Regions from separate parts of the Streptomyces sp. NPDC048001 genome, predicted to be linked through region 2. Evidence: predicted binding sites of a transcription regulator. Region 2 holds the regulator's gene; each other region holds the start of a gene.
What was found. Region 2 encodes HrcA, which represses chaperone genes, less so after heat shock. Its sites were predicted from a motif close to TTNGCACTCNGNNNNNCNGAGTGCNAA; they were not measured.

Region 1 (9,483 bases), on a different contig from region 2:
GACCTCCTCACGGCGCTCGGCCTCCCCCCGGACACCGAGCACCCGCCGGCACCGCGCCGGGCCCTGGCGGCCGGGCACGCGAACCACCACCGCGCCCCGCACGCCTGGACGGACGAACCGGCCCCGGCCCGGACGGACGCCGGGCCGGGGCCGGTGGGTGCCGGAGGGACGCTCAGGCGTCCTTGGCGCAGATCACGTTGACGAACCCGGCGTCCAGGTCCGTCTGCGCGGGGCCCGACTGCCCCACGGTCAGCACCGCGCGCCAGCCGCGCACCTCGCCGTCGGTGAAGGCCGGGCCCGAGAGGACCGGGCTGACGTGCCGGTAGTTCGAGACGAACCCGCCTCCGGTCGCGTGCCAGCCCTCCTTGCAGAACACCATGGCGGCGCCCTCGGTCTCCCCCTTCTTGATCACGATCGGCGCACGGCCCGCGTAGGTGCCCGGGTCGGCGGCGACCGCCGTCCCCTGCCCCAGGCCGCATGCCACCAGCACGCTCAGCGCGATTCCGGCCGCCCGCCGGGCCCTCGGAGAAAGCATGGTCCTCTACTCCTCTGTTCGTCGTGGACCGACCGGCACGGCATACCCCGGCGCGGTCGGCCGGTGGCCGCCGGACCCGGCGACCACCCCGAGGTCCAACGGCGGGGGCCGGGCGGGGACACCGCCCGTCCGGGTGACACCGGGCCGCACCCCGCGGGCGCCACGGGAAGCACCCGGCCAGCCGAGGCCACCCCGCTACGGCAACCGGCCCTGCGCGTTGCGCTCCCGCACCCGGGCGCGCAGCAGCTCCGAGAACGAGGCCGCCTTGAGCTCCCCCGGAGGGCACTCCCACTCCCGGCCCCCGCCGAGCGGGCGCAGATAGGCGTCCGGCCCGAGGTAGGCCATCACCCGCCCCACCCGCCCGCTGCGCAGGTCCACGGCGTAGCTGCCGGGCTCGGGCCCGGCGGCCGGGAGGGTCACCGCTCCACCGCCCCGAGCGCGTCCGCGAGCCGCGCGGCGGTCTCCAGCGTGCAGCGCCCCAGGTCGACCAGCGGACAGGGGGTCTCGCTCGCGAGCGTGACCACGTCGACCCGCAGCGACGGCAGGGTCACCGAGGCCGCCGCCAACTCGCCCCTGAGCCGGGCGATCACCTCCTCCGCGGCCCGCAACCGCTCCCCCGAACGCACGACCTGTGCCATGACCCGCTCTCCTCCACCACTGGTTGTCAGACTTCCCTCACCCAGAGTGTCGATCACTCGCTAGCCTGGGAAGCGGCGCAGACCCAACAACACCTGCTGCTGCTCCAGGAGCCGCCCCATGCCCGGACCCAAGGACCTCGACCCGTCGGCCTCCCCGCGGGCACTGCTCGGCGCGGAACTGCGCCACGCCAGGACAAGAGCCGGACTCACCCAGGACCAGCTGGGCGAGGCGCTGTTCGTCAGCGGCTCCTACATCGGGCAGATGGAGGCGGGCACCCGGCGCATCCTCCCCGAGCACGCCGCCCGGCTGGACGAGGTGCTGGGCACCGGCTCCTTCTTCGCCCGCAACTGCGCGGCCTGCCACCGCTCGCGCTATCCGGACCACTTCGCCGAGGCGGCGGAGGCGGAGCCCCTGACGGAAACCCTCAAGGAGTTCGAGCCGACGCTCATCCCGGGGCTGCTCCAGACCGAGCCCTACGCCCGGGCGGTCTTCCGCGCCTACCGGCCGACGGCGGAGGAGACGGCCGTCGACGAGCTGGTGGCGGCCCGGCTGGACCGTGCCGCGCTGCTGGCCGATCCCACCCGGCCCCTGTTCTGGGTCATCCTGGACGAGGCGGTGCTGCACCGCCGGGTCGGCGGCCCGGCAGTGATGGCCGGGGCACTGCGCCATATGACGGGCCTGGCGCGCAGGCGCCGGATCATCCTCCAGCTGCTGCCCTTCTCCGCGGGCGCCCACGCCTCGCTCGAAGGCTCGATCAAGCTGATGACCTTCCCCGACGCGCCCCCGCTCGCCTATCTCCAGGGCGTGGGCTCGGGGCGTCTGGAGGACGATCCGGCCACGGTCGCCCGCCATCAGCTCACCTTCGACCTGCTGCGGGCGGCCGCGCTCGCGCCGGAATCCTCCTTGGCGCGGATCGAGGCGGTGGCGGAGGATTACACGTATGAAGAGCAGCAGCCCTGAGCACGATCTGAGGCCCGCCGTCTGGTCCACCTCCTCCTACAGCGGCGGCAGCGGCGGGAACTGCGTGGAAGTCGCCCTCGCCTGGCGCAAGTCCAGCCACAGCGGCGGCGGGGGAGGCGACTGCGTGGAGGTGGCGGAGGGCCACCCCGGCATCGTCCCCGTCCGGGACTCCAAGGCCCCCGACGGCCCGAAGCTCGTGTTCGGCGCAGACGCCTGGTCGGCCTTCCTCGGGGGGCTCGGCCGCCCCTGACCGGGACCGCCGGGCGGCGCCGCGGGCACACCCGAGACTCGGGATCCGAGCGTCGAGCGCCTTTCTGACGGAAGGGGTGGCCGGGCCTCAACCCGCCCCCCCACCCTGCCGGTTGACATGAACCGGGCACAGAGCGCGAGCGATTTGCCACGCAGCGTCATCTCGCTCTAGCGTGCCGGAAAACGAACGACCCCCGTCGGGTGCTACCAACACCCGCGGGGGCCTGACCGCACGATCGAAAGGCACTCGATCCCATGGCTGACGCCGAGCTTAGTAGCGCCCCCCATCCGCCCGCCAACCCCGGCTACGGCAAACGTACGACCCCGGGCGGGCATCCGCGCACCGGGGCCGACTTCACCGGCCTGCCGCCGCGCGAGGCGGCCCTCGCCTCCTTCGTCGACCGGCTCCCCGAGGGCAGCGACATCTCCGTGAAGACGCTGGCCAGGCTCACCCCCTACGGCCAGTGCGCCGTCGCCCGCGCCCTCAACAACCTCATCGCGGCCGGCCACTTGAGGCGCGGACGGGAGTGCGTGACGAACCCCTCGGGAAGCCCCGTGTGGGTGACGCGCACCTGGTGGTCGCGCACCGCCCGCGACGACGCCTGGTGGGCCGCCTTCCGGCGCGGCGACGCGGTCGAGGAGCGCCGCCGGACCACCCTGCCGCGGGCCTATGTGGTGCTCGCCGCGCTCGGCCGGGAGAACCCCGCGATGTCCCTGTCGCACGCCGACTGCACGGCGCTGGCGCCGCTGGTGGAGGAGTGGTTCGCCCGCGAGGCGACCGACCGTCAGGTGCTGTGCGCGCTCACCGAGGGCCTGCCCCGGCCGGTGCACCACCCGGCCGCGCTGGCCCGGCGGCGCCTGGTCGACAAGCTGCCTCCCGCGCCGCCGCCGAGGCCGCGGCCGGTCCGGGTGCTGGAGTGCGGCGGCTGCGGGGCCCCGGCCCGGGGCGGGGAGCTGGTCCGCGGGGCGTGCCGCCGCTGCCGGGGCCTGGCGGCCGGACCGCCCGCGGCGCTGCCGCCCGACCGGGTCCGGGCCCTGGCCGCCGAGGCCCGCGCCGCGGCCGCCCGCTCCGGGGAAGGGACCTCGTCCTCCCCGCCCCGGGCAGAAGGGCCGTCATGACCGCGCCGGGGCCTGGCGGCCGGGGCGATCGCCCCGGCTGAGGAGGACGGGTCCGCCGAGGAGACCGTGCGGGAACTCCTCACGGAAGGGGAAACGCCCGAGGGCGGCACCCCTTGGGGGTGCCGCCCTCGGTCCGTGCGGACGGGTCCGATCCGGAAGCCGGATCAGAAGTCCATGTCACCGCCCGGCATGCCGCCACCGGCAGGCGCGGCGGCCTTCTCCGGCTTGTCGGCGATGACGGCCTCGGTGGTGAGGAACAGCGCGGCGATCGACGCGGCGTTCTGCAGCGCGGAACGCGTCACCTTCGCCGGGTCGATGATGCCCTCGGCGATCATGTCGACGTACTCGCCGGTCGCGGCGTTCAGGCCGTGGCCGACGGTCAGGTTGCGCACCTTCTCCACGACGACGCCGCCCTCGAGGCCGCCGTTGACGGCGATCTGCTTGAGCGGGGCCTCCAGGGCCAGCTTGACGGCGTTGGCACCGGTGGCCTCGTCGCCGTCGAGCTCCAGCTTCTCGAAGACCGCGGAGGCCTGGAGCAGGGCCACGCCGCCACCGGCGACGATGCCCTCCTCGACGGCCGCCTTGGCGTTGCGCACGGCGTCCTCGATGCGGTGCTTGCGCTCCTTGAGCTCGACCTCGGTGGCGGCACCGGCCTTGATGACGGCCACGCCGCCGGCCAGCTTCGCCAGGCGCTCCTGGAGCTTCTCGCGGTCGTAGTCCGAGTCGCTGTTCTCGATCTCGGCGCGGATCTGGTTCACCCGGCCCGCGACCTGCTCGCTGTCACCGGCACCGTCGACGATGGTGGTCTCGTCCTTGGTGATGACGACCTTGCGGGCGCGGCCCAGCAGGTCCAGACCGGCGTTCTCCAGCTTGAGGCCGACCTCCTCGGAGATGACCGTGCCGCCGGTGAGGATGGCGATGTCGTTCAGCATGGCCTTGCGGCGGTCGCCGAAGCCCGGGGCCTTGACGGCGACGGACTTGAAGGTGCCGCGGATCTTGTTGACGACCAGGGTCGACAGGGCCTCGCCCTCGACGTCCTCGGCGATGATCAGCAGCGGCTTGCCCGACTGCATGACCTTCTCCAGCAGCGGGAGCAGGTCCTTCACCGCGGAGATCTTCGAGTTGACGATCAGGATGTACGGGTCGTCCAGGGACGCCTCCATACGCTCCATGTCGGTGGCGAAGTACGCCGAGATGTAGCCCTTGTCGAAGCGCATACCCTCGGTGAGCTCCAGCTCCAGACCGAAGGTCTGGGACTCCTCGACGGTGATGACGCCTTCCTTGCCGACCTTGTCCATGGCCTCGGCGATCAGCTCGCCGATCTGGGTGTCGGCGGCGGAGATGGAGGCCGTGGAGGCGATCTGCTCCTTGGTCTCGACGTCCTTCGCCTGCTCCAGCAGCGCACCGGAGACGGCCTCGACGGCCTTCTCGATGCCGCGCTTCAGGGCCATCGGGTTGGCACCGGCGGCCACGTTGCGCAGGCCCTCGCGGACCAGGGCCTGGGCCAGCACGGTCGCGGTGGTCGTACCGTCGCCGGCGACGTCGTCCGTCTTCTTGGCGACTTCCTTGACCAGCTCGGCGCCGATCTTCTCGTACGGGTCCTCGAGCTCGATCTCCTTGGCGATGGACACACCGTCGTTGGTGATCGTGGGGGCGCCCCACTTCTTCTCGAGGACGACGTTGCGACCCTTGGGACCAAGGGTGACCTTGACGGCGTCGGCGAGCTGGTTCATCCCGCGCTCGAGACCGCGCCGAGCCTCCTCGTCGAACGCGATGATCTTGGCCATGTGAAGTGGTCCTCCCGGACTGGGGTGGATACATCGGATCGCGCCCGGCGCCCGCGACGGCCGGCCTGCGCGCCCTGTGGTTCCTTGCCCCACACGGCTCGCGGACCTCACCGACCCGATCCAAGTTCTGTCACTCTCACTCGGAGAGTGCTAACCAATGATTAGCACTCGACCCCCTCGAGTGCAAGCGCCTTCGAAGAAGGCTCCATGAGGGGTGGCGGTCGGGAGACGGGTGGGGGCAAGCGCCTTCGAAGAAGGCTCCACTGGGGTGGCGGTCGGGAGACGGGCGGGGGCAAGCGCCTTCGAAGAAGGCTCCGTGAGGGGTGGTGGTCGGGAGACGGGCGGGGGCGAGCGCCTTCGGAGAAGGGCCCGACCGGGGCGGGCGGGGGGCGTGCGCCGTCGCGTGTGGCGGGGCGGGGCCGACACGCGCGAGGGGCCCGCGTCCCGAGCGTGTCGGGATGCGGGCCCCTCGGCCTGAGTGCGTCGGTGGCCGAACGCGCCTGGACCGATCGGATCAGACGGCGAGCTTGACCATGTCCGCCTGCGGACCCTTCTGGCCCTGCGAGATCTCGAACTCGACCCGCTGACCCTCTTCAAGGGTGCGGTAGCCGTCCATCTGGATGGCGCTGTAGTGGACGAATACATCCGCACCACCGTCGACCGCGATGAAGCCGTACCCCTTCTCCGCGTTGAACCACTTGACGGTGCCCTGAGCCATGCCTAACTCCCCTATTACTGGCCCTTGCACAGGACCGCACTTCGCGGACCCGGGTCAGACCTCACCCCGACAGGTGGGGTGTGCGCCGGAACGCGTCGACCGCGGCTGAATGTATCTGCCCAACTGCCCTCTGCAACAGGTCAATCGGACGAGAAATCCGGGCAGGACCGATCGAGTGATCTATGCGAATACGTGGCTTTCCGGGGCAAGTCGGGCCCGACAAAACAGCACTATCAAGGCATTTCACGCACAGACTTTGGCCGCTTTCTTGCGGTGGGGAGCCCGTTCCCGCGGAGAAGGCGAAGGGGGCTTCCCAGACTCTACCGCGCTCAACCATGCGGAAATGCCCCCTCCCGACGGCTCGGGGAGGGGGCAGAACGGCCGGCTCCGGGGCCCCGGGCGCGCCAGCGCGCACCGGGCCCTTCCGGACGGGGCTCCCGCGGGGCTCAGCAGCCGCCCGCGACCGCCGGGATGATCGAGACGCCGGCACCCTCGGGGGTCGCCGTCTCCAGGCCCTGCTCGAAGCGGACGTCGTCGTCGTTCACGTACACGTTCACGAAGCGGCGCAGCTTGCCCTGGTCGTCCAGGACGCGGGCGGCGATACCGGTGTGGTTCTTCTCCAGGTCGGCGATGACCTCGGCGAGGGTGCCGCCCTCGGCGCTGACCTCGGCCCGGCCGCCGGTGTAGGTGCGCAGGATGGTGGGGATGCGGACGTTGACGCTCATGCGAGGCCAGCCTCTCGGAAGGAGTCCAGGTTGGGGCGGATGACAGCGGTCATACCCGTCGTGGGCTCCACCGCGTCGAGGGTCTTCAGGCCGTCACCCGTGTTGACGACGACCGTGGTGAGGGAGGGGTCGATGGCACCGGCCTCGACCAGCTTCTTCGCCACACCCAGGGTCACTCCGCCCGCGGTCTCCGTGAAGACGCCCTCGGTGCGGGCGAGCAGCTTGATGGCGTCGACGATCTCCGCGTCGGTGACGTCCTCCACCGCACCGCCGGTGCGGCGGCAGATGTCGAGGACGTAGGGGCCGTCGGCCGGGTTGCCGATCGCGAGGGACTTGGCGATCGTGTCCGGCTTCTGCGGGCGCACCACGTCCTGGCCCGCCTTGAAGGCCGCGGAGACCGGGGAGCAGCCCTCCGCCTGGGCGCCGAAGATCTTGTAGGGGCGGTCCTCCACCAGGCCGAGGCGGATCAGCTCCTGGATCCCCTTGTCGATCTTGGTGAGCTGGGAGCCGGAGGCGATCGGGATGACGATCTGGTCGGGGATGCGCCAGCCGAGCTGCTCGCAGATCTCGTAGGCGAGCGTCTTGGACCCCTCCCCGTAGTACGGGCGGAGGTTGACGTTGACGAAGCCCCAGCCCTCGCCCGCCGGGTCGCCGATCAGCTCGGAGCAGAAGCGGTTGACGTCGTCGTAGTTGCCCTCGATGCCGACCAGCTCGCCGCCGTAGACGGCGGCCATGACGACCTTGCCCTGCTCCAGGTCGCTCGGGATGAACACGCAGCTGCGGAAGCCGGCGCGGGCCGCGGCCGCGCCGACGGCGCCCGCGAGGTTGCCCGTGGAGGAGCAGGACAGGGTGGTGTAGCCGAAGGCGCGGGCGGCCTCCAGCGCCTGCGCCACGACCCGGTCCTTGAAGGAGTGGGTCGGGTTGCCGGAGTCGTCCTTGACGTGCAGCTTCCCCGGCTCGATGCCCAGCTCGCGGGCGAGGTTGTCGGCCTGCACCAGCTTGGTCCAACCGGGGTTCAGGTTGGGCTTGGAGGCGACGTCGGCGGGGACGGGCAGCAGCGGCGCGTAGCGCCAGATGTTCTCGGGGCCGTTCTCGATCCGCTTGCGCAGCCCCTCGGGGTCGCCGGTGGGGAGGTCGTAGGCGACCTCCAGCGGTCCGAAGCAGACCTCGCACGCGAAGACCGGGCCCAGGTCGAAGCGCTCACCGCACTCGCGACAGGAGAGCCCGGAGGCGGGGCCGAGATCGACGGCGCCCGTGCCGGCGGCGGAGGGAGCGGCGGTGGCAGAAGTCTGTACAGCCATGGAGGCGAGGCCCTTTCTCCTCATCTTCCTCATGGCGCATCTCGCCATGAGACGGATTTGGCACCTTCCCTAGCCGGGAGCCTCGCGTCGTACGCAACGAGACCGGCTGGAGGGTTGCCGGGGCTTCAACGGGCCGTTTCCCTCTGCCCCTCTGGATGAGCGGTATTCGATTGTCCGCGCGGTACCACCCCGACATGCGACGGTCGTCCGCGTTGTTCAAGACTGTAACCGAACCCCCGGACGGTTGAGCCGGTCGTCCGATCCGCGAGATGGAGATCACGTGCTGGATGAGGTGGAGCGCTGGCTGGCCCGGCGGTCCTGGACGGTGGCGGACCGCCCGATGGGACGGCTGCTCGCCGCCAAGCAGGAGACCACGGTCAGCGTCGTGCTCCCCGCACTGAACGAGGAGGCGACGGTCGGCGAGATCGTCTCCGTGATCCGCGGGGAGCTGATGACGCCTTCCGCACCGCTGGTCGACGAGCTGGTCGTGCTCGACTCCGGGTCCACCGACGCGACCGCGGAGGTGGCCGCCGCGGCCGGGGCGCGGGTGGTCCACCGGGACGCGGTGCTGCCGCGGCTGCCGGCGGTGCCGGGCAAGGGCGAGGTGCTGTGGCGCTCCCTGCTGGTGACCGGCGGCGACGTGGTGTGCTTCGTCGACGCGGACCTGCGCGACTTCTCCCCCGACTTCGTCACCGGGACCGTCGGGCCGCTGCTGACCGAGCCCGACGTCCACTTCGTCAAGGCCATGCACGACCGGCCGCTGGCCGGGGAGCCGGGGCAGGGCGGCCGGGTGACGGAGCTGGTGGCCCGCCCCCTGCTCAATCTGCACTGGCCGCAGCTGGCCGGGTTCGTCCAGCCGCTGGGCGGCGAGTACGCGGCGCGGCGCTCGCTGCTGGAGCGGCTGCCCTTCCCCGTCGGCTACGGCGTGGAGATCGGGCTGCTGGTGGACGCGCTGGCCACGGTCGGCCTGGACGCGCTGGCGCAGGTGGACGTGGGCACCCGCAAGCACCGCCACCAGGACGGGCAGGCGCTGGGGCGGATGGCCGCGGCGATCTACCGCACCGCGCAACTGCGCCTGGCCCGGGGCCATCTGGTGCGTCCCTCGCTCACCCAGTTCGAGCGCGGGGAGCGGGGGTTCGTACCCCGGACGTACCAGGTGGACACGGAGGAGCGGCCGCCGATGCGGGAGATCGGGGAGTACGCGGCACGCCATGCCGCATAGCGGGCAATCCACGGTGTGCTTGTCGTTCTTGTCTACCTTTTCACCCTATGGACGCCATGGATGCCTTCCTGTACGCCACTGGCCGCTCCCTCGCCCTGACGGGACAGCACGGCCAGCACCTCGCCCGGACGGGCACCGCCGCCGAGCAGCTCTGGCTGCTCGGCGGAGTCGCGCTCAGCCTCACCGCGGCCGGGGTCGTCGCGGTCGCCGCCGTCCGTGGCCGGAAAC
Region 2 (9,483 bases):
CCAGCACGTGCGGGTCGTCCACCGACGCCGCGATCCGCGACTCCTTCGACCCCGGGACCAGGTGGTCCACCAGCACGCCGAGACGTGCGTCCGGGCCCGGCCCGAACTCCTCGACCACCGCGGGCAGGTCGTCCACGCCCTCCAGGTACTCCACGACCACGCCCTCGACGCGCAGGTCCTCGCCCCAGACCCGCTCGACCAGCTCCGCGTCGTGGCGCCCCTCGACGTAGATCCGCCCGGCGCGGGCGACCCGGGCCCGGGCACCGGGCACGGCCAGCGATCCGGAGGCCGTCCGCGACGGCGCGGCCGGGGCACCGGAGGAGGGACGCACGAGCGTCACCGCCCGGCCCTCCAGGAGGAAGCCGCGCGGCGCGAGCGGGAAGGCGCGGTGCTTGCCGAACCGGTCCTCCAGGGTCACGGTGCCCGCCTCGCAGCCGACCACCGCCCCGCAGAAGCCGGTGGAGGGCTCCTCGACGACCAGACCGGGCTCGGCCGGAACCTCCGGCACGGCGGCGGAACGCTTCCAGGGCGGCGTGAGATCAGGACTGTAGCTGCGCATATCGGAGGACGATACGGGCGGTCCTGTTCACGACACGCCGAAGCGCGCCGCCAGTTCGCCCCGCTGCGCCCGGACGAACGCCGCGTCCACCGCCGCCCCGTGGCCCGGCACGTACACCGCCTCCCCGCCGCCCAGGCGGAGCAGGCGGTCGAGCGCGTCCGGCCAGCGCGCGGGGACGGCGTCCGGACCGGCCTGCGGCGGGCCGGACTCCTCGACCAGGTCGCCGCAGAACACGACCGGGTCCGGGCCGGCGACCAGCAGGACCAGATCGCGGGCGGTGTGGCCGGGCCCGACATCACAGAGCACCACCGTCCGCCCGCCCAGGTCCAGGGTCAGCTCACCGGCCACCTCGCGGTCCGGGCGCCGCAGGGCCGCCGCGGCCTCGGCGGCCTCGCCCCGTTCGACCCCGTGGCGCACCGCGTCCTCGCACAGGGCGTCCCGGTCCGGGCCCGGCGGCAGGCCCGGCCCCGCGGCCGCGTACACCTCGGCGCGGGGGAAGGCGGCCGTACCGAGCACATGGTCGAAGTGGGGGTGGCTCAGTGCGATGTGCGTCACCCCGCGCCCGCCTCCCAGCAGGGTCTCCGCCTCCCGCCGCACCCCGGCCCCCTCGCGGAGGGTGGAGCCCGTGTCGAAGAGCAGCGCCCCCCGCTCGCCCACCACGAGGCCCACGGTCGCGTCCCACACCGGCAACCTGCGCCGCCCGACGCCCTCGCCGAGCCGCTCCCAGCCCTGTTCCTCCCACGCCACGTCCATGCCCGGACGCTACCGCGCACCGCCCGCCGCGGACCGGGTCCGGGGCCGGGAGGGGAGGACGCGAAGGGCCGCCCGGCCGCCCGCGCGGTCCGTTCGGTCGGTTGCCACCCTTGCTACGGGCGTACCCGTCGGCCGTACACTGGCCGGGGACCCCTGGCACTCGGGCCCACCGAGTGCCAGACGACACACCGAGGACCGACGCAACGCAGCTGGAGGTGCGCGGAATGCTCAGCGAACGGCGGCTGGAGGTGCTGCGCGCCATCGTGCAGGACTACGTCGGCACCGAGGAACCGGTCGGCTCCAAGGCGCTGACCGAGCGCCACCGGCTCGGTGTGTCCCCGGCCACGGTGCGCAACGACATGGCCGTGCTGGAGGAGGAGGGCTTCATCGCCCAGCCCCACACCAGCGCCGGCCGCATCCCCACGGACAAGGGCTACCGGCTGTTCGTCGACCGGCTCGCCGGGGTGAAGCCGCTGTCCGCCGCGGAGCGCCGGGCCATCCAGAGCTTTCTCGACGGCGCGGTCGACCTCGACGACGTCGTCGGCAGGACCGTCCGCCTGCTCGCGCAGCTGACCCGGCAGGTCGCCGTGGTGCAGTACCCCTCGCTGACCCGCTCGACGGTCCGGCATGTGGAACTGCTCTCACTGGCGCCGGCCCGGCTGATGCTCGTGCTCATCACCGACACGGGCCGCGTCGAGCAGCGGATGGTGGACTGCCCCGCGCCCTTCGGGGAGACCGCGCTCGCCGATCTGCGCGCCCGGCTCAACAGCCGTGTCGTCGGCCGCCGTTTCACCGACGTGCCGCAGCTGGTGCAGGATCTGCCCGAGTCCTTCGACGCGGAGGACCGGGCCACCGTCTCCACCGTCCTCGCGACGCTGCTGGAGACACTGGTCGAGGAGACCGAGGAGCGGCTCGTGATCGGCGGCACCGCCAATCTGACCCGCTTCGGACACGACTTCCCCCTGACCATCAGGCCGGTGCTGGAAGCGCTGGAGGAGCACGTGGTGCTGCTCAAGCTGCTCGGCGAGGCCAAGGAATCGGGCGTGACGGTGAGGATCGGGCATGAGAACGCCCACGAGGGGCTGAACTCCACATCCGTCGTCTCGGTCGGTTACGGTTCGGGCGGCGAAGCAGTCGCCAAACTCGGCGTGGTCGGACCGACCCGCATGGACTACCCCGGAACGATGGGAGCGGTACGCGCAGTGGCACGTTACGTCGGACAGATCCTGGCGGAGTCGTAAGTGGCCACGGACTACTACGCCGTACTCGGCGTGCGCCGCGACGCATCGCAGGACGAGATCAAGAAGGCGTTCCGCCGCCTCGCCCGCGAGCTGCATCCGGACGTGAACCCGGACCCGAAGACGCAGGAGCGCTTCAAGGAGATCAACGCCGCCTACGAGGTGCTGTCGGACCCGCAGAAGAAGCAGGTCTACGACCTCGGCGGCGACCCCCTCTCCCAGGCGGGAGGCGGGGGAGCGGGCGGCTTCGGTGCGGGCGGCTTCGGCAACTTCTCCGACATCATGGACGCCTTCTTCGGCACGGCCTCGCAGCGCGGCCCGCGTTCGCGGACCCGCCGGGGCCAGGACGCCATGATCCGGCTGGAGGTCGAGCTCGGCGAGTCCGCCTTCGGCACCACCAAGGACATCCAGGTCGACACGGCCGTGGTCTGCAACGGCTGCTCCGGCGAGGGTGCCGCCCCCGGCACCTCGGCGCAGACCTGCGACATGTGCCGCGGCCGGGGCGAGGTCTCCCAGGTGACCCGGTCCTTCCTGGGTCAGGTCATGACCTCCCGGCCCTGCCCCCAGTGCCAGGGCTTCGGCACGGTCGTCCCCACGCCCTGCCCCGAGTGCGCGGGCGACGGCCGGGTCCGCTCGCGCCGCACGCTGACGGTGAAGATCCCCGCGGGCGTCGACAACGGCACCCGCATCCAGCTCGCCGGGGAGGGCGAGGTCGGCCCGGGCGGCGGTCCTGCGGGCGACCTGTACGTGGAGATCCACGAACTCGCGCACCCGGTCTTCCAGCGGCGCGGCGACGACCTGCACTGCACGGTGACCATCCCCATGACCGCGGCGGCCCTCGGCACCAAGTGCCCGTTGGAGACCCTCGACGGGCTGGAGGAGGTCGACATCCGGCCCGGGACCCAGTCCGGTCAGTCCATCCCGCTGCACGGCCGGGGCGTGACGCACCTGAGGGGCAACGGCCGGGGCGACCTGATCGTCCATGTCGAGGTGACCACCCCGGGCAAGCTCGACGCGGAACAGGAGCGCCTGCTGCGCGACCTGGCCAAGCTGCGCGGCGAGGAGCGGCCCCAGGGCCAGTTCCAGCCCGGCCAGCAGGGGCTGTTCTCCCGGCTGAAGGACGCGTTCAACGGTCGCTAGGTCCGCGCCCTCGCGGCGGCGACCCGGCCCGGCGCCCCGGACCACCGGTCCGGGGCGCCGGTGCGCGGGGCCCCGCGGCGCCCCGCACGACCGGCCGCATCCGCCGCGCGCACCGGCAACCGCCCGCCCGGTCAGCGGACCTGACGCCCCGCGGCCACGCGATTCGGCGGCCCCCGTGGGACGTGGCACGATGCCTGCATGTCCTTGGCACCGACCGGCCTGTTCCGGTACCCGATCGTGCAGGCGCCCATGGCAGGGGGCGCCTCCCGCCCCGAACTGGCCGCCGCCGTGTCCGAGGCGGGCGGCCTCGGCTTCCTCGCCGCGGGGTACAAGACCGCCGAGGCCGTGCGCCGGGAGATCGACGAGGTCCGCCGCCTGACCTCCCGGCCCTTCGGGGTCAACCTCTTCATGCCCCAGCCGGCCACCGCCGACCGCGCCGCCGTCGGCGCCTACCGCGACCGGCTCGCCGGGGAGGCGGCCCGCTACGGGACCCCCCTCGGGGACCCGGACGGCGGCCGGGACGACGGCTACGAGGCCAAGATGGCGGTCCTCGCCGAGAACCCCGTGCCGGTGGTCTCCTTCACCTTCGGCTGCCCCGCCCCCGAGGCGCTGGCGGCCCTCGCCTCCGCCGGTATGGTCACGGTGGTCACCGTCACCTCCGTCGAGGAGGCCCGAGCGGCCGAGGAGGCCGGTGCGGCCGTCCTGTGCGTCCAGGGCGCGGAGGCCGGCGGCCACCAGGGCACCCACCGCGACGCCCCGGGCCCCCGACCGCCCGCGACACCGCTGGCGGCCCTGCTGCCGCCGGTCCGCGACAGCGTCCGGCTCCCCCTGATCGCCGCCGGCGGACTGATGCGCGGCGGGGACGTCGCCGCCGTCCTCGCGGCCGGCGCGAGCGCCGCCCAGCTGGGCACGGCCTTCCTCGCCTGCCCCGAGTCCGGGGCCCACCCCCTGCACAAGCAGGCGCTCACCGACCCCCGGTTCGCCCGCACCGAGCTGACCCGCGCGTTCTCCGGGCGCCCGGCGCGCGGCCTCGTCAACCGCTTCCTGCACGAGCACGGGCCGCACGCACCGGCCGCCTACCCGGACGTCCACCACCTCACCAGCGGTCTGCGGCGCGCCGCGGCGGCCGCCGGGGACCCCGAGGGCATGGCGCTGTGGGCCGGTCAGGGCCACCGGCTGGCGCGCCCGCTGCCCGCCGCCGAACTGGTGCGGACGCTGGCCGCGGAACTGGACGCGGCCCGGACCGCGCCCGGCGGCCACTCCGCGGCCGGGCCCCCCGCGGGGGCCCCGGCCGCCGCCCCGGGGGCCGCGGGAGGTGCCCGGTGACCGCTCCCGTCTTCGTCGTCGGCTCCCTCGACGGCGTCCGCCCCGGCACCACCGTGACCCTCGACGGCCCGGAGGGGCGCCACGCCGTCTCCGTCCGCCGCCTGACGCCCGGTGAGGAGGTCGTGCTCACCGACGGGCGGGGCTCCGGCGCGTCCGGCACCGTGCTCGCCGCCGAGGGCAGGGACCGCCTCGTGGTCGAGGTGGCCGCCCTCCCGGCCGAACCGGAGCCGGTGCCGCGGATCACCGTGGTCCAGGCGCTGCCCAAGGGCGACCGCGGGGAACTCGCCGTGGAGACGATGACGGAGACCGGGGTGGATGCCGTCGTGCCGTGGGCGGCCGCCCGCTGCATCACCCAGTGGCGCGGCGACCGCGGGGCCAAGTCCCTTGCCAAATGGCGCTCCACGGCACGCGAGGCGGGCAAGCAGGCCCGCCGCCTGCGCTTCCCGGAGATCGCCGAGGCGGCGACGACCAGGCAGGTCGCCGCGCTGCTGGCGCAGGCCGACTTCGCCGCGGTGCTGCACGAGGAGGGCGCCGAGCCCCTGGCCACCGCGGCACTGCCGGCCGAGGGGTCGATCGTGCTGGTGGTCGGCCCCGAAGGCGGCGTCTCCCCGGAGGAGTCGGCGGTCTTCGCCCAGGCGGGGGCCCGGCCGTACCGCCTGGGCCGCAGCGTGCTGCGCACCTCGACGGCCGGTACCGCCGCGGTCGCCCTGCTGCTGGGGCGCACCGGCCGCTGGTCCTGAGCGGGACACCGGCGCGCGACAGGGGGACATGGCCGCAACTCGCCTTCTCAGCCGGGTTCCTGCATGGGACCATGCCCCGCATGAGGGCGTGGAGGACCATGGCCGCCGCCGGTGCCTGCGCGGTGGGCCTCGCCGGGACCGCCGCCTGCCAGCCGGTCGGCGGAGGGCTCAATTCCGCTGCCGTGGCCGTCACCACCGACCGCACGGCCACCAGCACACTCGAACGACTCACCTTCGAGGTCGCCTGGTTCAGCTGCCGGGCGCAGGCCCCGACGCCGGCGCAGGGCTCCCCGGCGGCGGAAACCCCCGCCGCGGCCACCGTCGACTGCGAGGGGGAGACCGAATCCGGCCAGGAGATCACGCTCGACGGCACGGTGACCGAGGAGCGCGGGGGGGTCTGCGTCCGCGGGGACATGACCGCCAGGATCGCCGGGGAGATCGTCTTCGAGGCCACCATGCTCGGCGACTGCTCGGCGGCGGCGACCGCCTCGCCTGAGCCCTCGCGGCAGCCCGGCGACCGGCCGGCCCCCGGGGCGACCGTCACCGTCACCCGCACCGTGACGGTCACCGCCGAGCCCGCCAAGTGACCCCGCCCGGTCCGGGCCGCCCGGTGGACGGCCGCTCCCCGCGCTGCGCCGATCCGGCCAAGTGATCCGAAGCCCTCCGCACCGGGTGCCGCCGCGCCTAGGGTGAGTCCGTGACGCACCCTGCCTACCTCCGGTTTCCGCATCTGCACGGTGAGTTGATCGCCTTCACCGCCGAGGACGACGTCTGGGTGGCGCCGCTCGACGGCGGCCGGGCGTGGCGTGTCAGCGCCGACAACATGCCCGTGAACCACCCCCGCTTCTCGCCCGACGGCACCCGCATCGCCTGGAGTTCCCACCGGGACGGGGCACCCGAGGTGCATGTCGCACCCGTCGAGGGAGGCCCCGCCGACCGCCTCACGCACTGGGGGAGCATGCGCACCGCGGTCCGCGGCTGGACGCCGGACGGACGGGTGCTGGCGCTCGCCGCCCACGACCAGCCCTCCCCGCGCCGCACCTGGGCCCGCGCGGTGCCGCTGGACGGCGGTCCGGCCGAGAGGCTGCCCTTCGGGCCCGTGGGCGATGTCGCCTTCGGCCCGCGCACCCTGCTGCTCTCCGCCGCCATGGGGCGTGAGGCCGCCGCCTGGAAGCGCTACCGCGGAGGCACCGCGGGCAAGCTGTGGATCGCGTCCGGGGACCCTGCGGACGAGGGCACCGCGGACGGTGGCACCGCCGCTCACGCCCCGCCGGAGGGGACGGGGGCCGAGGGGGGCTTCGTCCGCGTCCACGAGGAACTCGACGGCAACCTCGAGTACCCGCTCTGGGTCGGCGGCCGGATCGCCTTCCTCTCCGACCACGAGGGCGTCGGTGCGCTGTACTCCTCCCGGCCCGACGGGTCCGCGCTGCGCCGGCACACCCCGCTCGGCGGCTTCTACGCACGCCATGCCGCCACCGACGGCACCCGCGTCGTCTACACCGCCGCGGGGGAGCTGTGGATCCTCGACGACCTGGAGGACGCCGCCCCCCGGCGCCTCGCCCCCCGCCTCGGCGGCCAGCGCACCGACCTGCGCCCCTGGACGGTCGGCGCCGAGCACCACCTCGGCGCCGCCGCACCCGACCACACGGGCCGGGGCAGCGCCGTGGAGGTCCGCGGCGGCATCCACTGGGTGACCCACCGGGAGGGCCCGGCCCGGGAGCTCTCCGCCGACCCCGGCGTGCGCGCCCGGATGCCGCGCACCTTCCGGGCGGACGGCGAGGAGCACGTCGTCTGGGTGACCGACGCCGAGGGCGACGACGCGCTGGAGTTCGCCCCGGCCACCGGAAGGCCCGCCGGAGCCACCCCCCGCCGCCTCGCCGCGGGCCGTCTGGGCCGCGTGGTGGAACTGGCCGCGGCACCGGACGGCAGCCGTGCGGCGGTCGCCGCCCACGACGGCCGCGTCCTGCTGGTCGAGCGGGAGTCCGGCGAGGTGCGCGAGGTCGACCGCAGCGAGCACGGCGACGCCGAGGGGCTGTGCTTCTCACCCGACTCCGCCTGGCTCGCCTGGTCACACGCGGGCCCCGAGCCGCTGCGGCAGATCAAGCTCGCGAGCACCGGCGACCTGACCGTCTGCGAGGCCACCCCGCTGCGCTTCGCCGACTACCAGCCCGCGTTCACGCTCGACGGCAGGCACCTGGCCTTCCTCTCCGAGCGCGCCTTCGACCCCGTCTACGACTCCCATGTCTTCGACCTCGCCTTCGTCGGCGGCTGCCGCCCCCACCTGATCACCCTCGCGGCCTCCACCCCCTCGCCGTTCGGCCCGCAGCGGCACGGCCGCCCCTTCGAGGCGGAGGACGAGGGCGACGGGCAGGACGGCGACGAGCCGTCCGCCCCCGCCACCCGGATCGACCTGGACGGCCTGGCGGACCGGATCGTGCCCTTCCCGGTGGAGGCCGCCCGCTACTCGACCCTGCGCGCGGCCCGGGACGGCCTGCTGTGGCTGCGCCACCCGATGAGCGGAGTCCTCGGCACCACCCGCGCCCACCCCGAGGACTCCGGTCCCACCACTGCCCTGGAGCGCTTCGACTTCAGCCGGCTGCGGGTGGAGGAACTGGCCGGCGACGCGGGGCGCTTCCGCGTCAGCGGCGACGGCAGGCGCGTGCTGCTGCACACCGACGGCAAGCTGAAGCTGGTCCCCAGCGACCGCCGCGCCTCCCGGGACGAGGACAGCGACACCAACATCACCGTGGACCTCGGCCGGGTGCGCCGCACCGTCGACCCGGCCGCGGAGTGGCGCCAGATGTACGACGAGGCCGGGCGCCTGATGCGGGACCACTTCTGGCGCGAGGACCTCGGCGGTGTCGACTGGGACGGGGTGCTGGAGCGCTACCGGCCCGTCCTCGCGCGGGTGGCCACCCACGACGACCTGGTCGACCTGCTCTACGAGGTGCAGGGCGAACTCGGCACCTCCCACGCCTATGTCATCCCGCCGGGCGGCCACGGCGGCCGCGGTGGCCGGCAGGGGCTGCTCGGGGCCGACGTCTCGCGGCACGAGGACGGCTCCTGGCGCATCGACCGCATCCTGCCCTCCGAGACCTCCGACCCGCTCGCCCACTCGCCCCTCGCCGCACCGGGCGTGGCACTGCGGTCCGGCGACGCCCTGGTCGCCGTCGACGGCAGGCCCGTCGACCCGGTCCGCGGGCCCTGGCCGCTCCTGGTGGGCGCGGCCGGACGCCCGGTGGAACTGACCGTGTCCCCCGCGGGAGGGGGCGACCTGCGCCACGCCGTGGTGGTGCCGATCGGCGACGAGGAGCCGCTGCGCTACCACGCCTGGGTCGCCGACCGGCGCCGCCATGTCCACGAGCGCTCGGACGGGCGGCTCGGCTACCTCCACGTGCCCGACATGCAGGCACCCGGCTGGGCGCAGATCCACCGCGACCTCAGGGTCGAGGTCGCCCGCGAGGGACTGATCGTGGACGTGCGGGAGAACCGCGGCGGGCACACCTCCCAGCTGGTGGTGGAGAAGCTCGCCCGCCGCATCGTCGGCTGGGACCTCCCGCGCGGCCGCCGCCCGGTCAGCTACCCGGTGGACGCCCCGCGCGGTCCCGTGGTGGCCGTGGCCAACGAGTTCTCCGGCTCGGACGGCGACATCGTCAACGCCGCCGTCAGGGCCCTCGGCATCGGCCCCGTGGTCGGCACCCGCACCTGGGGCGGCGTGGTCGGCATC
Region 3 (9,483 bases), on a different contig from region 2:
CGCCGTGAGCCCGGCCACGAGTCCCGAGCTGCTCCGTGCCACCGTGCCCCACCTTTCGCAAGCGTTCCCCGTCGAACGTGACGGTAGCAGCCGCCGTCACGTTCGACGGGGCACCGTGCCCGCCCCGTGGGAGCCGTAGGCTGTTCGCGTGCTCTTGCTCGCCATGGATACCGCAACCCCCGCCGTCACCGCCGCCCTCCACGACGGCACCGGCGTCGTCGCCGAGTCCTCCCGGGTGGACGCCCGCCGCCACGGCGAGCTGCTGCTCCCGGCCGTCGACCGGGTGCTCGCCGAGGCCGGCACGGACCTCGGCTCCGTGACCGGGATCGTGGTCGGGGTCGGCCCGGGCCCCTACACCGGACTGCGCGTCGGGCTGGTGACCGCCGCGACCTTCGCCTCCGCGCTGGGCGTCCCCGTGCACGGTGTGTGCACCCTCGACGGACTGGCCTACGCGGCGGGGCTCGACGAGCCCTTCACCGTGGCCACCGACGCCCGCCGCAAGGAGGTCTACTGGGCCCGCTACGCGGACTCCCGCACCCGGGTGACCGAGGCCGCCGTCGACCGGCCCGCCGAGATCGCGGAGCAGGTCGCCGGGGTGCCCGCGGTGGGCGCGGGAGCCCTGCTCTACCCCGGGACCTTCCCCGACGCCCGTGCCCCCGAGCACGCGAGCGCGGCGGCCCTCGCCTCGCTCGCCGCCGAGCGGCTGGCGACCGGCGCGGGCTTCCTGGACCCGCAACCCCTCTACCTGCGCCGCCCCGACGCCCAGGTGCCCAGGAACTACAAGGTGGTCACACCGCAGTGAGCACCCCCGTCCTGCGCGAGATGCGCTGGTGGGACATCCCCCCGGTGCTGGAGCTGGAACGCGCGCTGTTCCCCGAGGACGCCTGGTCCGCGGGGATGTTCTGGTCCGAACTCGCCCACGCCCGAGGCCCGCGGTCCACCCGCCGCTACGTGGTGGCCGAGCTGGACGGCGCCCTCGCCGGCTACGCGGGCCTCGCCGCCGCCGGCGGACTCGGCGACGTACAGACCATCGCCGTCGCCCCCGGCAGCCAGGGCACCGGGCTCGGGGCCCGCCTGCTCGGCGACCTGCTGCGCCACGCCACGGCCTTCGAGTGCGACGAGGTCTTCCTCGAAGTCCGCGTGGACAACACCCGTGCGCAGAAGCTCTACGAGCGCTTCGGCTTCGTGCCCGTGGGGTTCCGCCGGGGCTACTACCAGCCCGGCAACGTCGACGCCCTCGTCATGCGCCTCACCGTACAAGGAACAGAGACTCACACCCATGGCTGACGAACCGCTCGTCCTCGGCATCGAGACCTCCTGCGACGAGACGGGGGTCGGCATCGTCCGCGGCACCACCCTGCTCGCCGACGCCGTCGCCTCCAGCGTCGACACCCACGCCCGCTTCGGCGGCGTGGTCCCCGAGATCGCCTCCCGCGCGCACCTGGAGGCCATGGTGCCGACCATCGAGCGCGCCCTCGCGGAGGCCGGAGTCTCGGCCCGCGACCTCGACGGCATCGCGGTCACCGCCGGTCCCGGCCTCGCGGGCGCGCTGCTGGTCGGCGTCTCCGCGGCCAAGGCGTACGCCTACGCCCTGGGCAAGCCGCTCTACGGGGTCAACCACCTCGCCTCCCACATCTGCGTGGACCAGCTGGAGCACGGCCCGCTGCCGGAGCCCACGATGGCCCTGCTGGTGTCCGGCGGGCACTCCTCGCTGCTCCTCGCCCCGGACATCACGGCAGACGTCCGCCCCCTGGGCGCGACCATCGACGACGCCGCGGGGGAGGCCTTCGACAAGATCGCCCGCGTGCTGGACCTGGGCTTCCCCGGCGGCCCGGTGATCGACCGGCTGGCGAGGGAGGGCGACCCGGAGGCCATCGCCTTCCCCCGCGGGCTGAGCGGGGCCAGGGACCCGGCCTACGACTTCTCCTTCTCCGGCCTCAAGACCGCCGTCGCCCGCTGGATCGAGGCCAAGCGGGCCGCGGGGGAGGAGGTCCCGGTGCGCGACGTGGCGGCCTCCTTCCAGGAGGCGGTCGTGGACGTGCTCACCCGCAAGGCGGTGCGGGCCTGCCGTGACGAGGGCGTGGACCACCTGATGGTCGGCGGCGGGGTGGCCGCCAACTCGCGCCTGCGGGCGCTGGCCGAGGAGCGCTGCGAGCGGGCCGGGATCCGGCTGCGCGTGCCGCGCCCGAAGCTCTGCACCGACAACGGGGCGATGGTCGCGGCCCTGGGGGCCGAGATGGTCGCCCGCAACCGCCCCGCCTCCGACTGGGAGCTGTCCGCGGACTCCTCGCTCCCGGTGACGGACCCCCACGTCCCCGGCGCCCACGGCCACTCCCACGACCACGACCATGTGCACGAGATCAGCAAGGAGAACCTGTACTCGTGACCGTCGTCGCCCTGATGTGGGAGGCCCGCGCCGCCGAGGGCCGCGGTGCCGAGCTGCTGGAGTGGGCCCGGGCGCAGGTGCTCGACCGCCGGCCGCTGCGCCGGGAGACTTTCCGCGCGGCCGGGGACCGGGTGCTGGTGGTCACCTGGTGGGAGGTGCACGACGTGCACGCCGAGCTGCCCGAGCTGCCGGAACCCGCGGCGGACGCGGTCACCAGGCCGGTGCACCGCTGGCGTTTCGAGTCGGCCGGACTCGACCCGCTCTGAGGGCGGCGGGCGGACCGGCCGCCGCCCCCGGACCGTCCGGACCGTTCCCGGGAGAAAGATTCTCGCGACGGGCTGTCGATCCGGGCGATCGCCGTTCGACGCAGGGGTGAGAGGCGGGGAACGGCCCCGCCACCGCATCCGAGGAGTTCACCGTGCCGCGCTTTCTGACCATGGTCCGCATCGACGAGGCGTCGATGGAGGCCGCCGAGTTCCCCGAGGACTTCGGCGACCGGATGGGCCGGCTGCTGGAGGAGATCACCAAGGCGGGGGTCATGCTCGACACCGCGGCGCTCCGGCCGAGCTCCGAGGCCACCCGGATCACCCGGTCGGGCGGCCGCCTGTCGTACACCGACGGGCCGTTCACCGAGACCCGGGAGGTCGTCGGCGGCTACTCGATCTGCCAGTGCAAGGACAAGGCCGAGGCCCTCGAATGGACCCGCCGCTTCATGGAGATTCACCCGGTCGAGTGGGAGTTCAGCTGCGAGGTCCGGCAGATCGCGGAGGACTGATCACCGAAGGACGACCGCCGTGCTTGCCCGCCCCCGCCCCGGCTGCTGTGATGGGTGGCCGTGACGGGAAACCCCGGGGGGCGGGCGGCAGAGGCCGTCGAGGCCGCCTTCCGCATCGAGTACGCGCGGATCATCGCCGCGGTGGCACGTGTGGTGCGCGATGTCGGCATCGCCGAGGAACTCGCCCAGGACGCGCTCCTCGCCGCGCTGGAGCAGTGGCCCGGGTCGGGCGTCCCGGACCGCCCGGGCGCCTGGCTCACGGCCGTCGCCCGGAACCGGGCCGTCGACCTGGTCCGCCGCAGGGAGACCTACGCCCGCAAGCTGGCCGAGGTCGGCAGGGACCTGGCCGACGTGCCGCCGCCGGAGCCCGCCGAGCCCGACGCGATCGACGACGACCTGCTGCGGCTGATCTTCACCGCCTGCCACCCCGTCCTCTCCGCCGACGCCCGGATCGCGCTCACCCTGCGGCTGCTCGGCGGGCTGACGACCGGGGAGATCGCACGGGCCTTCCTCACGGCCGAGCCCACGGTCGCGCAGCGCATCGTGCGGGCCAAGCGGGCGCTGGCCTCCGCGGACGTCCCCTTCGAGGTCCCGGCCGGACAGGAGCGGATCGCGCGCCTCGGCTCCGTCCTGGAGGTCGTGTACCTGGTCTTCAACGAGGGGTACGCGGCCACCGCCGGTGACGACCTGCTGCGGCCCGCCCTGTGCGAGGAGGCCCTGCGCCTCGCCCGGGTGCTCCAGGGGCTGATGCCCGGCGAGCCCGAGGTCCACGGGCTCGCCGCGCTGCTGGAGTTCCAGGCCTCCCGTATCCCGGCCCGGACCGGCCCCTCGGGCGAGCCCGTGCTGCTCGCGGACCAGGACCGGTCGCGGTGGAGCCGGCTGCTGATGCACCGGGGCGCGGCCGCCCTGGAGCGCGCGGGCCCGGGGCCGCACGGCCGCTACGCGCTCCAGGCCGCCGTCGCCGCCTGCCATGCGAGGGCCGCCCGCTACGAGGAGACCGACTGGGCCACGATCGCCCTGCTCTACGGGTTCCTGGCACGCCTCGACCCGTCCCCCGTGGTGGAACTCAACCGGGCCGTGGCCGTCTCCTACGCCGAAGGGCCGCAGACGGCGCTGCACCTCGTGGACGCGCTGTCCGGCGAGCCCGCCCTGGGCGGCTACCACCTGCTCCCGAGCGTCCGGGGCGACCTGCTGGAGCGGATGGGGCGCACGGACGAAGCACACGGGGAGTTCGCACGCGCCGCCCGCCTCGCGCGCAACGCACGCGAGCGGGCGCTGCTCCACAGCCGCGCGGCCCGCACGGCCCCCGGCACGGCGGAGCCCGGGACCCGGGGGCCGGGGGCGGGCTGAAGCGCTCCGAGGGGACCGGCTACACCGGCCGTCCCACCAGCATGGACGGGGCGCCGGCCACCCGGGTCAGGAAGACGGTGGCCTCGCCCGGGCCCTGGGGGCGCACCTTCCGGCGCAGCTCCTCCGGTTCCACCGCGGAGCCGCGCTTCTTCACCGTGAGGCGGCCCACGCCGCGTTCCCGCAGCAGCGCCCTGAGCCGCTTCACGTTGAACGGGAGCACATCGGTGATCTCGTAGGCGGTCGCATAGGGCGTGCGGCGCAGTGCGTCGGAGGTGACGTAGGCGATCGTGGCGTCGATCAGCCCGCCGTCGAGTTCCTGCGCGGCCTCGGCGACGAGGTGGGCGCGGATGACGGCGCCGTCCGGCTCGTAGAGGTAGCGGCCCGGCGGGCGGACCTCCGGGTCGGGCAGCCCGCGGCCGTACAGCACGTGTCCCCCGGGCAGCAGGGTGGCCCGCACCGCCGACGGCCGGGTGCCGAACCAGAGCACCGCCTCCTTGACCTCCCCGCCGTCCGAGATCCACTCCGCCTCCGCTCCCTCGGGCACCGCCTCGTGGGGGATGCCGGGGGCGACCTTGAGCGCGGCGTGCGGGCGGCCGCGTGCCGCGCCGACCGCCCAGGACAGCGGCGGGGAGTAGGCCTCGGGGTCGAAGATCCGGCCGCGTCCGCCGCGCCGGGCCGGGTCCGCGAACACCGCGTCGAAGGGGGTGGTGTCGATGTCCGCGACATCGGCGCAGCGCACCTCGATCAGCCCGGAGAGGCCCAGGACCTCGGCGTTGGCGCGGGCGGTGGCGGCGGTCAGCGGGTCGCGGTCGACGGCCAGCACGGTGATGCCCGCCCGGGCGAGGGCGATCGCGTCGCCCCCGATGCCGCTGCACAGGTCGGCGACGCTGCGGACCCCGAGGCCGGCGAAGCGGCGCGCCCGGTGCTCGGCGACGGTGCGGCGGGTGGACTGCTCCACGCCGTTGGGGGTGAAGAACATCCGGCCCGCGTCCCCGGCACCGAACTTGGCGACCGCCCGCTGCCGCAGCCGGGCCTGCCCCAGCGCCGCGGAGACGAGGGCGGCCGGGTGGTCGCGGCGCAGCCGGGTGGCGAGGGCCAGTTCCTCCGCGGGGTCGTGGTCGGCGAGCCGGGCCAGCAGGGCGCTGCCCTCGTCGGTGCGCAGGGCGGTGAGGGCGGCGAGCGGATCGAGGTCGTTCACCGGGCCATTGTCGGCCAGGCGGGGGACGGTTCCGCCATCGCGGGCGGTGTCGCGGCGGTGCGGGGGGCCACCGCTGACAGGATGCGACGCCATGCAACTAGTACGACAAAAGGAAAAAATGAGGGGGCATCGGGCGCGTGCCGTGCTCGCCGCCCTCGTCGTCACGGCACTCGCCGCGTGCGCGGCGGAGGAGCCCTCCGGCCCCCGTGAAGGGAACCCGCCCGCGGCCGCAGGGGCCGAGCGGAAGGCCGGGGAGAGCGCCTCCGGGGGCGCCTCGGGCGCGCTCGAGGCCTACGCGGAGAAGGTCCGCCGCACCCAGGCCGTCCGCGCGGCGGCGGCCAGGAAGTGGGGGCTGGAGCGCACCCCGCTGGCCGCCCCGCCCCCTCCCGCCGAGAAGCCCGAGATCACCACCCGCGAGGGCTTCGAGGTGGCCGGGGGCGACGCGCTGCCACCGGTCTTCACGACCGTCCCCACCAAGGAGAAGATCGTCTTCCTGACGATCGACGACGGGGCCGAGAAGGACCCGGAACTGCTCCGGATGATGTCCGAACTCGGGATCCCGTACAGCGCCTTCCTCAGCGACTACGTGATCAGCGACGACTACGGCTACTTCGGGAAGATGCGCGACTCCGGGGCCGCGCTGCACAACCACACCCTCAACCACCGCTATCTGCCCGGTCTCTCCCGCGCCCGGCAGGAGCACGAGATCTGCGGCCAGCAGGACCGCATGGAGAAGCGCTTCGGCACCCGCCCGAGACTCTTCCGCCCGCCCTACGGGAACTACAACGGCGACACCCTCAGGGTCGCGAAGTCCTGCGGGATCGAGGCCGTCCCGCTGTGGGCGGCCGAGGCGTTCCCGGACCGCATGGAGTGGCGCGAGTGGGACCGGGACCTCCATCCGGGTGACATCATCCTCACCCACTTCCGGGGCGAGGACGAGTGGAAGGGCTCCATGGCGGACATGGTCCGCCGGGTCATGCGCACGGTCACGGAGAAGGGCTACGCCGTGGCCAGGCTGGAGGACTACGTCTGATCCCGCCGGTCCCCGGCCGGGGACCGGCGGTACGCCGCGCGCGGGACGCGGGTGCCCCCGACCGGGTTTCCGGTCGGGGGCACCCGCGTCCCCGACCGCCGGAACCGCGCGACGCCACCGCGTGGATTGGCACTCCGCTTGACCGAGTGCTAATCGCAGTCATAGTCTCGCTCCTGGCACTCACCACTGGAGAGTGCCAACACAGCGACGGGCAGGTCCGGCACCCGCGACGACGGATCCACCTGGTCGCCACCTCAGATCAGTTGACCCCGTGAGATCTCCGAAGGGGGAGGTCGGATCGTGACGACCACCAGCTCCAAGGTTGCCATCAAGCCGCTCGAGGACCGCATCGTGGTCCAGCCGCTCGACGCCGAGCAGACCACGGCCTCTGGCCTGGTCATTCCGGACACCGCCAAGGAGAAGCCCCAGGAGGGCGTCGTCCTGGCCGTCGGCCCGGGCCGCTTCGAGAACGGCGAGCGTCTTCCGCTCGACGTGACCGTCGGCGATGTCGTGCTCTACAGCAAGTACGGCGGCACCGAAGTGAAGTACAGCGGCGAGGAGTACCTCGTCCTCTCGGCCCGCGACGTGCTCGCGATCGTCGAGAAGTAATTCACCGATTTGCTTCGAGCCGCGCCCCTGGTCACCCCGCTGAAGCCGGGCGGCGAGGGGCGCGGTTCGTTTTCGAGAGGACTTGAGAAGCTCCATGGCGAAGATCCTGAAGTTCGACGAGGACGCCCGTCGCGCCCTTGAGCGCGGCGTCAACAAGCTCGCCGACACCGTCAAGGTGACCATCGGCCCCCGCGGCCGCAACGTCGTCATCGACAAGAAGTTCGGCGCGCCCACCATCACCAACGACGGTGTGACCATCGCCCGCGAGGTCGAGGTCGAGGACCCGTACGAGAACCTCGGCGCCCAGCTGGTGAAGGAGGTGGCGACCAAGACCAACGACATCGCGGGTGACGGTACGACCACCGCCACCGTGCTGGCCCAGGCGCTGGTGCGCGAGGGCCTGCGCAACGTCGCCGCCGGCGCCTCCCCGGCCGCCCTGAAGAAGGGCATCGACGCCGCCGTCAAGGCCGTCTCCGAGGACCTGCTGGCCACCGCCCGTCCGATCGACGACAAGGCCGACATCGCCGCCGTGGCCGCGCTCTCCGCGCAGGACCAGCAGGTCGGCGAGCTGATCGCCGAGGCGATGGACAAGGTCGGCAAGGACGGCGTCATCACCGTCGAGGAGTCCAACACCTTCGGTCTGGAGCTGGACTTCACCGAGGGCATGGCCTTCGACAAGGGCTACCTGTCCCCGTACATGGTCTCCGACCAGGAGCGTATGGAGGCCGTCCTCGACGACCCGTACATCCTGATCCACCAGGGCAAGATCTCCTCCATCCAGGACCTGCTGCCGCTGCTGGAGAAGGTCATCCAGGCCGGTGCCTCCAAGCCGCTGCTGATCATCGCCGAGGACGTCGAGGGCGAGGCCCTGTCGACCCTGGTCGTCAACAAGATCCGCGGCACCTTCAACGCCGTGGCCGTCAAGGCCCCCGGCTTCGGCGACCGCCGCAAGGCGATGCTCGGCGACATGGCCACCCTCACCGGTGCGACCGTCATCGCCGAGGAGGTCGGCCTCAAGCTCGACCAGGCCGGTCTGGACGTGCTCGGCACCGCCCGCCGCGTCACCGTCACCAAGGACGACACCACGATCGTCGACGGCGGCGGCAACTCGGCCGACGTGGCCGGCCGCGTCAACCAGATCAAGGCCGAGATCGAGGCCACGGACTCCGACTGGGACCGCGAGAAGCTCCAGGAGCGCCTCGCGAAGCTGGCCGGCGGCGTGTGCGTGATCAAGGTCGGCGCCGCCACCGAGGTGGAGCTGAAGGAGAAGAAGCACCGTCTGGAGGACGCCATCTCCGCGACCCGCGCCGCGGTCGAGGAGGGCATCGTCTCCGGTGGCGGCTCCGCGCTGGTCCACGCCGTCAAGGTGCTGGACGGCAACCTGGGCAAGGAGGGCGACGAGGCCACCGGCGTCGCCGTCGTCCGCCGCGCCGCCGTCGAGCCGCTGCGCTGGATCGCCGAGAACGCCGGCCTGGAGGGCTACGTCATCACCTCCAAGGTGGCCGAGCTGGAGGCCGGCAACGGCTTCAACGCCGCCACCGGCGAGTACGGCGACCTGGTCAAGGCCGGTGTCATCGACCCGGTCAAGGTGACCCGCTCCGCCCTGGAGAACGCCGCCTCCATCGCCTCCCTGCTGCTCACGACCGAGACCCTGGTCGTCGAGAAGCCGGCCGAGGAGGAGCCCGAGGCGGGCCACGGCCACGGCCACAGCCACTGACGCACCGCGTGCGGCGCCCCGCGCCGCCGCCTGGACGGCCCCCGCCCGCCCGCACCCGCGGGCAGGCGGGGGCCGTCCGCTCAGGGGCCTGCCCGCCTGTGCGGGGCCGTGTCGCGGCGGGGCCGGTCAGGCAGCGCCGAGCTGCTGCATCAGGCTCAGCCGGTCGAAGTGGAACCAGCCTTCCTTGATCCTTCCGCCATCGAAGCGGAAGAAGGTCGTCCCGGTCATCGAGCACTGCTCGCCCGTCGCCGGGATCCCCTGGAAGTCGCCCTTGTGGCGGCCGGTCCACCGCCACATCACGGCCACCTCGTCACCCTCGGCCACCTGCCGCTCGATGTCGAAGGTGAACTCGAAGGCCTCCCGCCACATGGTCAGGTCGCGGCGGACGACCTCCGCGCCGGTCTCGCTCTCCGGC

Region 1: a site for HrcA is predicted at 5,451-5,477, ahead of groL (chaperonin GroEL). Genes of this name have one in related genera too.
Region 3: a site for HrcA is predicted at 6,869-6,895, ahead of groES (co-chaperone GroES). Genes of this name have one in related genera too.

Annotation. Positions count from the first base shown of each region.
Region 1 covers NZ_JBIDBN010000010.1:323,594-333,076, forward strand. The annotation lists gene ACGF15_RS20750 (hypothetical protein) at 1-201, shown strand, start outside; gene ACGF15_RS20755 (hypothetical protein) at 173-535, opposite strand; gene ACGF15_RS20760 (hypothetical protein) at 731-955, opposite strand; gene ACGF15_RS20765 (hypothetical protein) at 952-1,173, opposite strand; gene ACGF15_RS20770 (helix-turn-helix domain-containing protein) at 1,292-2,134, shown strand; gene ACGF15_RS20775 (DUF397 domain-containing protein) at 2,115-2,384, shown strand; gene ACGF15_RS20780 (hypothetical protein) at 2,639-3,502, shown strand; gene groL (chaperonin GroEL) at 3,667-5,289, opposite strand; gene ACGF15_RS20790 (cold-shock protein) at 5,804-6,007, opposite strand; gene ACGF15_RS20795 (MoaD/ThiS family protein) at 6,454-6,732, opposite strand; gene thrC (threonine synthase) at 6,729-8,033, opposite strand; SAM riboswitch class I at 8,051-8,195, opposite strand; gene ACGF15_RS20805 (glucosyl-3-phosphoglycerate synthase) at 8,314-9,255, shown strand; gene ACGF15_RS20810 (hypothetical protein) at 9,303-9,483, shown strand, end outside.
Region 2 covers NZ_JBIDBN010000012.1:6,415-15,897, forward strand. The annotation lists gene ACGF15_RS22110 (DUF3097 domain-containing protein) at 1-559, opposite strand, end outside; gene ACGF15_RS22115 (MBL fold metallo-hydrolase) at 587-1,312, opposite strand; gene hrcA (heat-inducible transcriptional repressor HrcA) at 1,537-2,553, shown strand; gene dnaJ (molecular chaperone DnaJ) at 2,554-3,690, shown strand; gene ACGF15_RS22130 (nitronate monooxygenase) at 3,889-5,016, shown strand; gene ACGF15_RS22135 (16S rRNA (uracil(1498)-N(3))-methyltransferase) at 5,013-5,756, shown strand; gene ACGF15_RS22140 (hypothetical protein) at 5,837-6,343, shown strand; gene ACGF15_RS22145 (S41 family peptidase) at 6,454-9,483, shown strand, end outside.
Region 3 covers NZ_JBIDBN010000008.1:261,535-271,017, forward strand. The annotation lists gene ACGF15_RS17085 (hypothetical protein) at 1-42, opposite strand, end outside; gene tsaB (tRNA (adenosine(37)-N6)-threonylcarbamoyltransferase complex dimerization subunit type 1 TsaB) at 149-802, shown strand; gene rimI (ribosomal protein S18-alanine N-acetyltransferase) at 799-1,287, shown strand; gene tsaD (tRNA (adenosine(37)-N6)-threonylcarbamoyltransferase complex transferase subunit TsaD) at 1,280-2,386, shown strand; gene ACGF15_RS17105 (hypothetical protein) at 2,383-2,652, shown strand; gene ACGF15_RS17110 (YciI family protein) at 2,805-3,161, shown strand; gene ACGF15_RS17115 (RNA polymerase sigma factor) at 3,222-4,511, shown strand; gene ACGF15_RS17120 (SAM-dependent methyltransferase) at 4,531-5,802, opposite strand; gene ACGF15_RS17125 (polysaccharide deacetylase family protein) at 5,828-6,742, shown strand; gene groES (co-chaperone GroES) at 7,043-7,351, shown strand; gene groL (chaperonin GroEL) at 7,446-9,068, shown strand; gene ACGF15_RS17140 (ester cyclase) at 9,195-9,483, opposite strand, start outside.